DNA from 2 places in the Microbacterium sp. NPDC057407 genome. Region 2 is predicted to be linked to the other one. Evidence: predicted binding sites of a transcription regulator. Region 2 holds the regulator's gene; the other holds the start of a gene.
The links. The regulator HspR, encoded in region 2, represses chaperone genes until heat shock. The targets are predictions, from matches to a motif close to AAGTTGAGTCNNNNNGACTCAACTT.

Region 1 (5,982 bases), on a different contig from region 2:
AGCAGTCGCAGCACCACGCCCTGCGCGCCCTCGTGCGTGACGGCGACGGCGAGGTCCATGTCGAACGTGCGCGGAAGCGCCGCGAGGCGCCGGAGAACCTCGCGCTCCTCGTCGGTGAGCAGATCCCAGGTCCACTCGAAAGCCGTCTCGAGGCTGCGGTGGCGTCCTTCGGGCGTCGCCCTGTCGAGGGTCGCGAAGTCGTGGTCCAGACGGGACGACAGCTCCGCGAGGCTGAGATGCCGAGCCGCCGCGGCGGCCAGCTCGAGTGCGAGCGGCAGGCCGTCCAGCCGGGCCGCGATGTGGTCGAGATGCGCGTCGTCGTCCGGGGTCGGAGGCTGACCGGCGGAGGCGAGCCGGTCGCTCAGGAGCGCGCTCGCCGGGGCGTCGACGCCGGCGGACACCAGCGGCTCGACGACCTGCACCTGCTCGTCGTTCCCGCCGAGCGGTGTTCGGGAGGTCGCCAGCACCTTCAGGGCCGGCGCCAGCGCGCGCAGGGCTGAGACCATGCGCCGTGTGGCCGGGACCACGTGATCGGCGTTGTCGAGCACCAGCAGGTAGGGCTGCGCGGCCAGGGCGACGCCCACCGAGGCGACGAGGTCCTCGTGGGGCGAGACCTCCATCCCGAGCGACCGGCTGACGCGGTTGACCAGATCGCCGGCCGACGCGTGCTCGAGCTCGACGATCACGGGGGTGCGATCGTCGTGCGCCTTGGCGAACTCGAGCGCGAGCCTCGTCTTGCCGACTCCGCCGGGGCCGACGAACGTCACGAGATCACCGCGGGCGAACGCCGCCTCCGCCATCGCCAGATCGCGACCGCGTCCGCGCAGCGGATTCGCCGGGACCCGGACGGAGCTCTCGCGCCGATGCCGGGCCGCCGCGACGAGGTCGGCCCGGCTGTCGGCGTCGAGCTTGCGCCTCAGGCTCGCGATGTGGCTCTCGACCGTGCGCACGGAGATGAACAACTCCGACGCGATCTCGGGGTTGGTCAGTCGCCGCTCCACGCCGGCGAGGACCGCGCGTTCGCGCGGCGTCAGGGGAGGCCCCAGCACGACGCCCAGTGTAGTCACGCACGCCCCGGAAGGAGACGGCGCAGCCCGCCGAGGTGAAGCGCTCGCGCCGCGATCGAGGCGGCGGCCGGAGCATCCGGGCTCGCGGCCCGCTCCTGTGCGAGCCGCTCGAGCACGACGCGTCGACGCTCGAGGTCACGGTGCGCGCTCTCACGCTCGGCGAGGTGCAGCGCGAACAGATCGTACGCGGACATGCGTCCGTCTCCCTTCCGGTGCCGGCGGGTGCCGGCGGTCATGCGCGGGGTCTCAGCGGACCGTCGCGGTGAACAGCAGGTACTCCGAGTCGATGGCGCCGTGCGCGGCGACGGCGCGATCGCCCAGGCCGCGCAGCGCCTCGTCGATCGCCGCGACCGCTGCGGGGTCGTCGGCGTTGCGGTTGTAGACCGCGATGGTCGGGCCGTAGTGCGACGCGAAGTACGCGCGGAACTCCTCGCCGGAGGCGAAGCGGCCGAACCTGACGGTCTCGCGGGTGGCGCGCACGTCGGCCACCGTGTCGCCGAAGAGCGCCCGCACGTGCGTCTCGTCCCCCCACAGCGGTGCCGGCTGCGCCCCTGCGGGGAGCGGCGCGTTGAACGGCTTCAGCGCCGCGAAGAGCTGGCCGATGAACCCCTCCGGAGTCCAGCTGATCAACCCGATCCGTCCGCCGGGGCGCACGACGCGGACGATCTCGGCAGCGCTCCGCTCATGGTGCGGGGCGAACATCACTCCCACCGTCGAGACGGCGACGTCGAACTCGTCGTCGCCGAACGGCAGGGCCTCGGCGTCGGCGGGGCGCCACTCCAGCTGTGCGCCCGCCTCCTCTGCGCGCCGGTGCCCTTCGCCGAACAGCTCGGGCGTCAGGTCGGTCGCGACCACGTCGGCGCCGCGCAGCGCGGCCGGGATGGCGGCGTTGCCGCTTCCCGCGGCGATGTCGATGACGCGCTCACCGCGTCGGATGTCGACGGCCTCGACGACCCGCGGGCCGAGCGACCAGATCAGGTCGTGCGCGAGCGTCGGGTAGTCCCCGGACGCCCACATCGCGCGGTGCTTGGCCTTGAGCGCCTTGTCGGCCTCGTCGATGGTGACGGTGCTCAGATCGGTCATGATGTGTCCTCTCCTTCGGTCTGTGGACGCTGTCCACGTTCGTCGGAAACCTCTGCGGCGGCATCCGTGCCCGGCACGGAAATCCGGCTCCCCTCTCAGGAGCGCGCACGATCGCGGGGAATACACCGGAAGTCGCGCCGTTGAACTTGATACGGTCGCGCTCAAGTTCGTAATCTTGACAGGCCTTGACTCAACTTCAGGAGAAAGACGCAATGCCCGAAGACTTCACCTCCTCCGCCGGCGCCGACGACACCGGCAGCTCGTTCGACGAGTTCCTCGCGCGGTATCTCGCGGGTGAGCGCGCGCGTGCGGAGAGGTCCATCGATCTCAGCCGGTTCCTGGGTGCGCGCACCCAGCAGCTCCTCCAGCGCGCCGGACGATTCGCCCTCGAGCGCGGCCAGCGCGAGCTCGACGCGCTCCACGTCCTCCGCGTGCTCGTCGATGAGGCACCGGCCCGCGACGCCGTGCAGCAGGTCGGCGCCGACCCGCGCGCCATCCTGCGCGCGACCGACGAGCGCCTCCCCGCCGCGTCCGCCCCGGCCGACGTCGATGGCGCGGTCATCACGCCGTCCGTCCAGCGCGCGCTGTTCCAGGCCTTCCAGGTAGCACGGTCGTCCGGTTCGACGTACGTCGACCCCGAGCACCTGTTCTTCGCCCTCGTGCTCGCGCAGGACACCCCCGCCGGCCAGGTCCTCGCGCGCGCCGGTGTGACCGCCGAAGCCCTCACGCAGGGGCTGCGCGAGACGGTCAGCCAGGGTGCGGCCACCGAGACGATCGATGAGACGGATGCCGCGGCATCCGCCACTCCGATGCTCGACACGTACGGCACCGACCTCACGGCCCGCGCCTTCGAGGGCGAGCTCGATCCCGTCATCGGCCGTGCCGATGAGATCGCGCAGACCATCGAGATCCTCAGTCGCCGCACGAAGAACAACCCCGTGCTCGTCGGCGAGGCGGGCGTCGGCAAGACCGCGATCGTCGAGGGTCTCGCCCAGGCGATCGTGGCCGGGGCGGTGCCCGAGCAGCTGCTCGGCAAGCGCGTCATCGCGCTCGACCTCCCCGCGATGCTCGCGGGCACGCGCTACCGCGGCGACTTCGAGGAGCGCCTCACCAAGACGATGGACGAGATCGCGGCCCACAAGGGCGAGATCGTCGTCTTCATCGACGAGGTGCACACCGTGGTCGGCGCCGGCGGCGCCGGCGACGGCGGCATGGACGCGGGCAACATCCTCAAGCCGCGCCTCGCCCGCGGCGAGCTGCACCTCGTCGGTGCGACCACGCTCAAGGAGTACCGCGTGATCGAGAAGGATCCCGCCCTCGAGCGCCGGTTCCAGCCGGTGCGGGTCGGCGAACCCTCGATCGAGGACGCCGTGCAGATCCTCCAGGGGCTGAGGCCCGCGTACGAGCAGCACCACGGGGTCGCCTACACCGACGACGCCATCCGCTCCGCCGTCGAGCTCAGCGACCGCTACCTCACCGAGCGGGTCCTTCCCGACAAAGCGATCGATCTCATCGACCAGGCCGGCGCACGCTTGCGCCTGCGCCTGGGCGTGCAGGTCGACGTCACGGCGCTGCTCGAGCAGCTGGCCGGGCTCGAGGCCGACAAGAACGCCGCCGTCTCCGCCGAGCACTACGAAGAGGCATCACGCATCCGCGACCGGATCGCCGAGGTGCAGGCGCGGCTCGACGAGGCGACATCGCATGCCGGGGTCACCCGCAGCGAGGCCGTCGTGGACGAGCCCGAGATCGCCGCGGTGATCAGCCGTGCCACGGGCATCCCCGTGAACCGGCTGACCGAGACCGAGCGGGAGCGCCTGGCCCAGCTCGAGGACGAGCTCCACGCGCGCGTCATCGGGCAGGACGACGCCGTCGCCGCCGTGGCGAAGGCGGTGCGCCGCAGTCGCACCGGCATGGGCGACGCCCGCAGGCCCGTCGGCTCGTTCCTCTTCCTCGGGCCGACCGGTGTGGGCAAGACCGAACTCGCCAAGGCCCTCGCCTCGTCGCTGTTCGACGACGAGGGCGCGGTGGTCCGGTTCGACATGAGCGAGTTCGGCGAGCGCCACACCGTGTCGCGTCTCGTCGGCGCCCCTCCCGGATACGTCGGCTACGACGAGGCCGGCCAGCTCACCGAGCGAGTGCGGCGCAACCCGTACTCGATCGTGCTGTTCGACGAGATCGAGAAGGCCCACCCCGACGTGTTCAACCTGCTGCTGCAGGTGCTCGACGACGGGCGCCTAACCGACGGCCAGGGGCGCACGGTCGACTTCCGCAACACGGTCGTGGTGATGACCTCGAACCTCGGCTCGGAGTTCCTGGCCTCCCGCGCGGGCGCCATCGGCTTCATCGCCGACGGGGGCGGCGCGACGGGTTTCGGATCCGAGAAGGATCTGCGTGACCGGGTGTTCGGCAAGCTGCGCGAGGCGATGCGACCGGAGTTCCTCAACCGCATCGACGAGATCGTGCTGTTCCGCAAGCTCGAGAAGCCGCAGCTGCGGCAGATCGTGGGCCTGCTGTTGGGTGCGACCGAGGCCCGGCTCGCCAAGCGCGAGGTCGAGCTCATCGTCACCGACGCGGCCCTCGACTGGCTGGCCGACAACGGGTACGAGCCCGAGTACGGCGCCCGGCCGCTGCGGCGGCTCATCCAGCGCGAGGTCGACGACCGGGTGGCCGACCTCTTCGTCACCGGTCAGCTGTCCGACGGCGGCGCCGTGACGGTGGATGCGTCGAGCGAGGGCATCCTCGTCCGAGCCCGGGCTCGGCTGCCTCAGGCGGCCTGACCCGATCCCCGATCCGTCTCCGTCGAACCGACGCGCGCGCCCCGGCGCGACGGTCGGATCGGCGGAGACGGACGGCGTTGTCGGCGCTGCGTGGCAGGGTAAGGGGCATGGCCCGCATCGGCGCGATCTTCAATCCCTACACCCACGGCCCCGACGAGTTCCGCGATGCCGTTCTGGCCGCCGAGCGCGAGGGCGTTCCGGAGCTGTGGATCTGGGAGGACTGCTTCCGCACGTCCGCCTTCGCCGCAGCCGCGGCCGCGCTCGCGTGGACCGAGCGGCTGCGCATCGGGATCGGGATCGCACCCATGCCGCTGCGGAACGTCGCCGCGACCGCGATGGAGATCGCGACCGTGGAGCGGCTGTTCCCCGGCCGTCTGCTCCCCGGCGTGGGCCACGGCGTCCTGCCCTGGATGGGTCAGGTGGGCGCGCGAGCGGCTTCGCCGCTCACGCTCATGCGCGAGTACGTGCCTGCGCTGCAGGGGCTCCTCGCGGGCGAGCAGGTCGACACCGCCGGGCGCTACGTCACGCTCGAGTCCGTCCGCCTCGACTATCCGCCCGAGAGTGCGCCGTTCGTCTACGCCGCCGCCGAGGGGCCGAAGACCCTGCGGCTGAGCGGAGAGGTCGCCGACGGCACGGTGCTCGACAGCGGCCACACCGCCGACGAGGTGCGAGCGGCCGTCGCCGCGGTCCGCGGCGCCAGGGCCGAGTCGGGCAGGGCAGGCCGCCACGACGTCGTGGCGTACGTGGTGACGGCCTTCGGGTCCGACGCCGAGGCGCGCGCCGTCGCCGACGTCGGCGACAAGCCCGACCCCGAGCGGCGCGCGGTCTGGGGCGAGCCCGCCGAGGTCGCCGACCGCCTGCGGGCGTTCTTCGACGCCGGCGTGGACGACGCGGTCCTCCTGCCCGCGTCGCGGGTCGACGTGCGCGAGTTCGCCGCCGGCGCCGGCGAGGTGGCGCGCCTGGTCGGCGCTGATGGGGGCGACTGAGCGCGCGCCCCGCGCTGCCTCCGCGCCGTCATCGGGCATGCTCGAGGCATGACGAAGACTCCCGCCGCA
Region 2 (5,982 bases):
CTGGTCGGGTCCGCTGCTCGCGGTGTATCTCGTCGGTTCGGCGCTCACCCCCGTCATCGGCGCCGCGCTGGTCGACCTGCTCGGCTTCGAGGGCTTCGCGATCGCGCTCGGCGTCGCGAGCTTCGTCCTGGCGGTTCCCGCATTCGGTGTGGCCGCGATCTCATCGCGGGTGGAGCGGGATGCCGCGGCCCGGCCCGAGCTCGTCACCGAGGAGGTGCCGGCATGACCGCGCAGCTGTACGTCGGAGGCCGGATCTTCACGGCCGGCGCCGAGCCATGGGCCGACGCGCTCGTGGTCGACGGCGACCGGCTGGCGTTCGTCGGCGACGCCGCGCGGGCCCGCGCGGCCGCCGGACCCGACGCCCGGGTGGTCGACCTGGACGGCCGGCTCGTCGTTCCCGGCTTCACCGACGCGCACACGCACCTCGTCATGATGGGCGAGGCCCTCGGCCGGGTCGGTCTCACCGACGCCCGCACGATCTCGGAGATCCAGCAGCGGCTGCGAAGCGCCCGGGCCGCCGACCCGGCGGCGGGGCGCGTGCTCGGCCGGGGCTGGCTCTTCGACTCCGTACCCGCCGGCACGCCGACGCGGCACATGCTCGACGAAGCCGTCGCCGACGTCCCGGTGTATCTCGACGCCAACGACTACCACTCGGTGTGGGTCAACACCGCGGCGCTGCGCGAGATGGGCGTCACGCGCGACACCCCCGACCCGCACGGCGGTCGCATCGGCCGCGACGCCGACGGCGAGCCCGACGGCATGCTGTACGAGACGGCCGCCCAGCAGCACGTCTGGACGTTCCTCGCCGAGCAGACGAGCGACGCCGACCGCGATGCGGCGGTGGAGCGGATGCTGCAGGCCTACGCGGCGAGCGGCGTCACGGGCGCGATCGACATGGCGTTCGACGACCTCGGCCTCGCCGCGCTGCGGCGGGCGCTCGACGCCCGCGGCGGACGGCTCCCCCTTCGGGTGGCGGCGCACTGGTTCGTCGAGAACACCGGCGACGCCGAAGCCAACCTCGCGCAGGTCGAGCGTGCGGCCGAGCTGGCGCGCGAGGTGGACTCGCCGTGGCTGCGGATCGTCGGCATCAAGCTCGTGATCGACGGGGTCATCGATGCGTGCACGGCCGCGATGCGGCATCCGTATGCCGACGGCTCGAACGCCGACCCCATCTGGTCGCTCGAGGCGATCACGCCGGTGGTCGTCGCCGCCGACGCAGCCGGGCTGCAGATCGCGCTGCACGCGATCGGCGACCTCGCGAGCGACATCGCCCTCGACGCGCTGGAGCAGGCAGCTGCCGTCAACGGCTCGCGAGCCGACCGGCCCGGCCTCGCCGGCGTCCGGCGGCACCGCATCGAGCATCTCGAGTACGCCGCTCCGGGCACGGCCGAGCGCATGGCCCGGCTGGGGGTGACGGCGTCGATGCAGCCCGTGCACGCCGACCCGGCGATCTTCGACAACTGGGCGGCGATGCTCGGCGACGACCGGGTCGACCGGGCGTTCGCGTGGCCGGAGTACCGCGAGGCCGGTGCGCTGCTGGCCTTCTCGACGGATGCCCCGACCGCTCCGTTCGAGGCGCTGCCGAACATGTACATCGCCGCAACGCGCAAGTCGGCGCTCGACCCGTCGTTCGAGCCGAGGCATCCGCAGTTCGCGTTGCCGCTCGAGGACTCGATCGGGCACGCGACGCGCGACGCCGCCGCGTCGGTCGGCGACGGCGACGACCGCGGCCGGCTCGAGACGGGCCTCGCCGCCGACTTCGCCGTGATCGACGTCGACCCGTTCACCGAGGGCCCGGAGTCGCTGCTCACGGCGCGGGTGCTGCGGACCGTGGTCGCGGGCGAGCCCGTCTTCGACGCGCTCTGAGCAGAGTCGGCCGCCCGCTCCGGGTCGAGTGCGGCGGCTTCCCCGCGGCGCGTGCACAACGTCGGTGAGAAGGGCTCGGCGGGCCGGCGGGGGATGCCTCGGCCAGCCCGACGACGACAATCACCGACGTTGTGCACACCGACGGGATGCGACCGCGCCCGACCGGACTTATTGAGGGTGGGTTTCGAGCCATTCCCGCGCGACGGAGGTTGGCGCCCGCAGCAACCAGGCGTCGGTGATGACCTCCTCGAGGTGGCCGCGGTCGATGGCGTCGAGGCGCACGAGCACCGCCGGGCTGCCGTCGAAGTGCGGGATGGTGAAGAACGCCGCCGGATACGTCTCGAGCAGCGCCTGCTTCTCGTCCATCCCGGCCGTGTGCACCCCGATCACCGTGCCGTCGGGCCAGGTGCGGCCGAGTTTTCGCAAGGCGACGAGATCCGCCTTGCTCGGGCCCCGCTCCCACACGAACAATCCGGCGGATGTGCGCCAGGTCGCGCCGCCGCGATGGCCGTCGACCCGCTCCTCCACACCGGGGAGCGCCATCGCGATCTGGCGTACGTCGTCGAGAGTCACCATGGGCTTCATCGTGACTCGGGGCCGCGGAATCCGCCACCCCCGTCCGCATCGCGAAACCGGGGATTCGTGCCGACATCGAAGCCGACGCCCGATGGCTCGGCGAGACCGCGGGTCTCGGGCGACCAGGTTGCAGCTGCCGGCGTCAGGAGGCCGAGGAACCCGACCGAGGGGACCGGCCGGCGTCGTCGGCGTCGTCGGCGCGCTCGAGCTGATGACGCGGATGCCAGACGACCAGCTCGGTTGCGCGGCGCACCCGCGTGCCGCTGCGGAGCGTCACGACCGCGCCGGTGGCGCCGGCCGCGAACACCCGGGCGCCCGGTCGGCGCTCCAGCTCGACGCGCACCCTCTCTTCGAGGTCGCGCACGCGGCCGTGCAGCTCGCGCACGCGGTCTTCCAGTTCGAGGATCCGCGCGATCGCCGGCAGGCCGATGCCGTCGGCCGACATCCGCGCGACCTCCCTCAGCTGCCCGACGTGACGCAGCGAATAGCGGCGGGAGCCGCCGGGAGTGCGGGCGGGCACGACGAGCCCGAGCCGGTCGTACTGCCGGAGGGTCTGCGGGTGCATGCCCGAGAGTTCGGCGGCGACGGCGATGGCGAAGATCGGTGCATCTTCGTCGATGTCGTGCTGCTCACCCATGTCATCCACCTCCTCGTTCTCATCATCCGGGTTGAGCTCCGTCGAACCGACCATCGACCCAGCGAATCGGGTCGATTCGACGGAGATGAGCGACGGATGCCTCAGCCGCGCGCCTTCGACATGAGGTCGGCGCGCGGGTTCTCCTTCGGCTCGAGCTCGTGGTACCGCTCGAGGGCTTCGCGGGCGGCGTCGTCGAGGTGCGACGGAACCGCCACCTGCACCTCGGCGAGGAGGTCGCCGGTTCCCTTCGCGTTCTCGACACCGCGGCCCTTGACGCGCAGCACGCGGCCGGACGGTGTGCCGGGCGCGACGCGCAGCTTGACCGGGTCGCCGCCGAGCGTCGGCACCTCGATGGTGGCGCCCAGCGCGGCCTCGGTGAAGGTCACCGGCACGGTCACGCGCAGGTTCTGCCCCTCGCGCGTGAACACCGGATGCGGCCGCACCGTCACCTGCACGACGACGTCGCCCGCCTCACCGCCGTCGGGGGACGGGCGGCCCCGGCCCCGCAGGCGGATCTTCTGCCCGTCGGCGACGCCGGCGGGGATCTTCACCTTGAACGGCTTGCCGTCTTCGCCCTGGAGCGTGATCGTCTCGCCCTTCGTCGCGGTGACGAAGTCGATCGTCGTGCGGGCCGTGACGTCGGCGCCGCGGGTCGGGCCGCCGAAGCCGCGGTACCCGCCCGTCGACTGACCGAACCGGCCGGAGCCGAACCCGCCGCCCTGGGTCTGGTTGAACATCGAGAAGATGTCGTCGAAGTCCTCGCTCTGGTAGCGAGCGCCGCCGCGGCCCTGGTTGAACATGCTGAACACGTCCTCGAAGCCGCCCGCGCCGCCCGCTCCACCGGCGGTGAATCGAGCCCCGGAGCCCATCGCCCGGATCTGGTCGTACTCCTTGCGCTGCTCCGCATCGGAGAGCACCGAGTACGCCTCGCTGACCTCCTTGAACTTCGCCTCGGCGGCAGCGTTCCCCTGGTTGGAGTCGGGGTGGTACTTCCGCGCGAGCTTGCGGTACGTCTTCTTGAGATCAGCGTCGCTGACGTCCTTCGACACACCGAGGATCGCGTAGAAGTCCTTGTCGAACCAGTCCTGACTGGCCATGGATGCTCCTTCCCGGCCTACTCGGCCGGCACGGCGACGACGACCTTCGCCGGACGGAGCTCCACCGACCCGAGCCGGTAGCCGATCTCGACGACCTCGAGGATCGTGGGGGTGTCGACCCCGGGAGTCGGCGCCTGGAAGATCGCCTCATGATGCTGCGGGTCGAACGTCTCGCCCGCCTCGCCGTACGTGGTCAGCCCCATGCGCTCGGCGACGCCGCGCACCTTCTCGGCGATCGCCGCGAAGGGCGTGCCCACCTCGAGGTCGCCGTGCTTCTCGGCGCGGTCGAGGTCGTCGAGCACCGGGAGCAGGCCCTTGGCCGCCGCCCCCTTGGCGCGCTCGATCTCGACCTCGCGCTGCTCCTCGGTGCGACGCCGGTAGTTGGCGTACTCGGCCTGAAGGCGCTTGAGGTCGTTCAGCAGCTGCGATTCGAGGTCGGCGATCACGGCGTCCTCGGCCGCGGCATCCGCGTTCTGCGTCGCCCCGAGAATGTCGTCGACCGTCAGCTCGTCGCCGTCGGCGGCGGATCCGTCCTGCGGGTCGGGGCCGGGGGCCTGCGCCTCCGACCCCGCCTCACCGGGCCGGACCTCGTTCTCGCCGTCGGGCTGTTCGAAGTCCTTGTCGGCCATGATTACTTCCGCTCGTCCTCGTCGTCCACGACCTCGGCGTCGACGACATCCTCATCGGAGCCGGACGGCGCCTGGTCGCCCGCGGGCTGCTCGGAGCCGCTCGCCGGGGCCTCCTGCGACGCCTGGTTCGACGCGTAGATCGCCTCGCCCAGCTTGCCCTGGCTCTGGTTCAGCTTGTCGAACGCGGTCTTGACCGCCTCGTCGTCGTCGCCGGCGAGCGCCGTCTTGAGCGCGTCGACGTCGGCCTGCACCTCGGTCTTGACGTTCTCGGGCAGCTTGTCGTCGTTGTCTTTGATGAGCTTCTCGATCGAGTACGACAGGGTCTCGGCCTGGTTGCGCACCTCGGCGGCCTCGCGACGCTTCTTGTCGTCGGCGGCGTGCTCCTCGGCCTCGCGCACCATGCGCTCGATGTCTTCCTTCGGCAGCGACGAGCCGCCGGTGATGGTCATCGACTGCTCCTTGCCGGTGCCCTTGTCCTTCGCCGACACGTGGACGATGCCGTTCGCGTCGATGTCGAAGGTGACCTCGATCTGCGGGATGCCGCGCGGAGCCGGGGCGATACCGGTCAGCTCGAACGTGCCGAGCGGCTTGTTGTCGCGCGTGAACTCGCGCTCGCCCTGGAAGACCTGGATGGCGACCGACGGCTGGTTGTCGTCGGCGGTCGTGAAGGTCTCGCTGCGCTTGGTCGGGATGGCGGTGTTGCGCTCGATGAGCTTCGTCATGATGCCGCCCTTGGTCTCGATGCCGAGGCTCAGGGGGGTGACGTCGATGAGAAGCACGTCCTTGCGCTCGCCCTTGAGGACACCGGCCTGCAGGGCGGCGCCGACGGCGACGACCTCGTCCGGGTTGACGCCCTTGTTGGGCTCCTTGCCGGTCTCCTGCTTCACCAGCTCGGACACCGCGGGCATGCGGGTCGAGCCGCCGACGAGCACGACGTGGTCGATGTCGCCGACCTTGATGCCCGCCTCGCGGATGACGTCCTCGAACGGCTTCTTCGTGCGGTCGAGGAGGTCCTTCGTAAGGTCCTCGAACTTCGCGCGCGTGATCGTCTCGGACAGCGAGACGGGGCCCGAGTCGGTCAGCGACAGGTAGGGGAGGTTGACGCTCGTCGAGGTCGACGACGACAGCTCCTTCTTCGCCTGCTCCGCGGCCTCCTTGAGGCGCTGCAGCGCGATCT

Region 1: the regulator HspR is predicted to act here: its motif matches at 2,294-2,318, upstream of ACFUTX_RS03980 (ATP-dependent Clp protease ATP-binding subunit).

Annotation. Positions count from the first base shown of each region.
Region 1 is NZ_JBHVCA010000001.1:821,237-827,218, forward strand. It holds gene ACFUTX_RS03965 (ATP-binding protein) at 1-1,049, opposite strand, end outside; gene ACFUTX_RS03970 (hypothetical protein) at 1,064-1,261, opposite strand; gene ACFUTX_RS03975 (class I SAM-dependent methyltransferase) at 1,314-2,150, opposite strand; gene ACFUTX_RS03980 (ATP-dependent Clp protease ATP-binding subunit) at 2,363-4,927, shown strand; gene ACFUTX_RS03985 (LLM class flavin-dependent oxidoreductase) at 5,035-5,913, shown strand; gene ACFUTX_RS03990 (LLM class flavin-dependent oxidoreductase) at 5,962-5,982, shown strand, end outside.
Region 2 is NZ_JBHVCA010000003.1:416,115-422,096, reverse strand. It holds gene ACFUTX_RS10755 (MFS transporter) at 1-226, shown strand, start outside; gene ACFUTX_RS10750 (amidohydrolase) at 223-1,866, shown strand; gene ACFUTX_RS10745 (MmcQ/YjbR family DNA-binding protein) at 2,035-2,442, opposite strand; gene ACFUTX_RS10740 (heat shock protein transcriptional repressor HspR) at 2,585-3,079, opposite strand; gene ACFUTX_RS10735 (DnaJ C-terminal domain-containing protein) at 3,181-4,176, opposite strand; gene ACFUTX_RS10730 (nucleotide exchange factor GrpE) at 4,194-4,805, opposite strand; gene dnaK (molecular chaperone DnaK) at 4,808-5,982, opposite strand, start outside.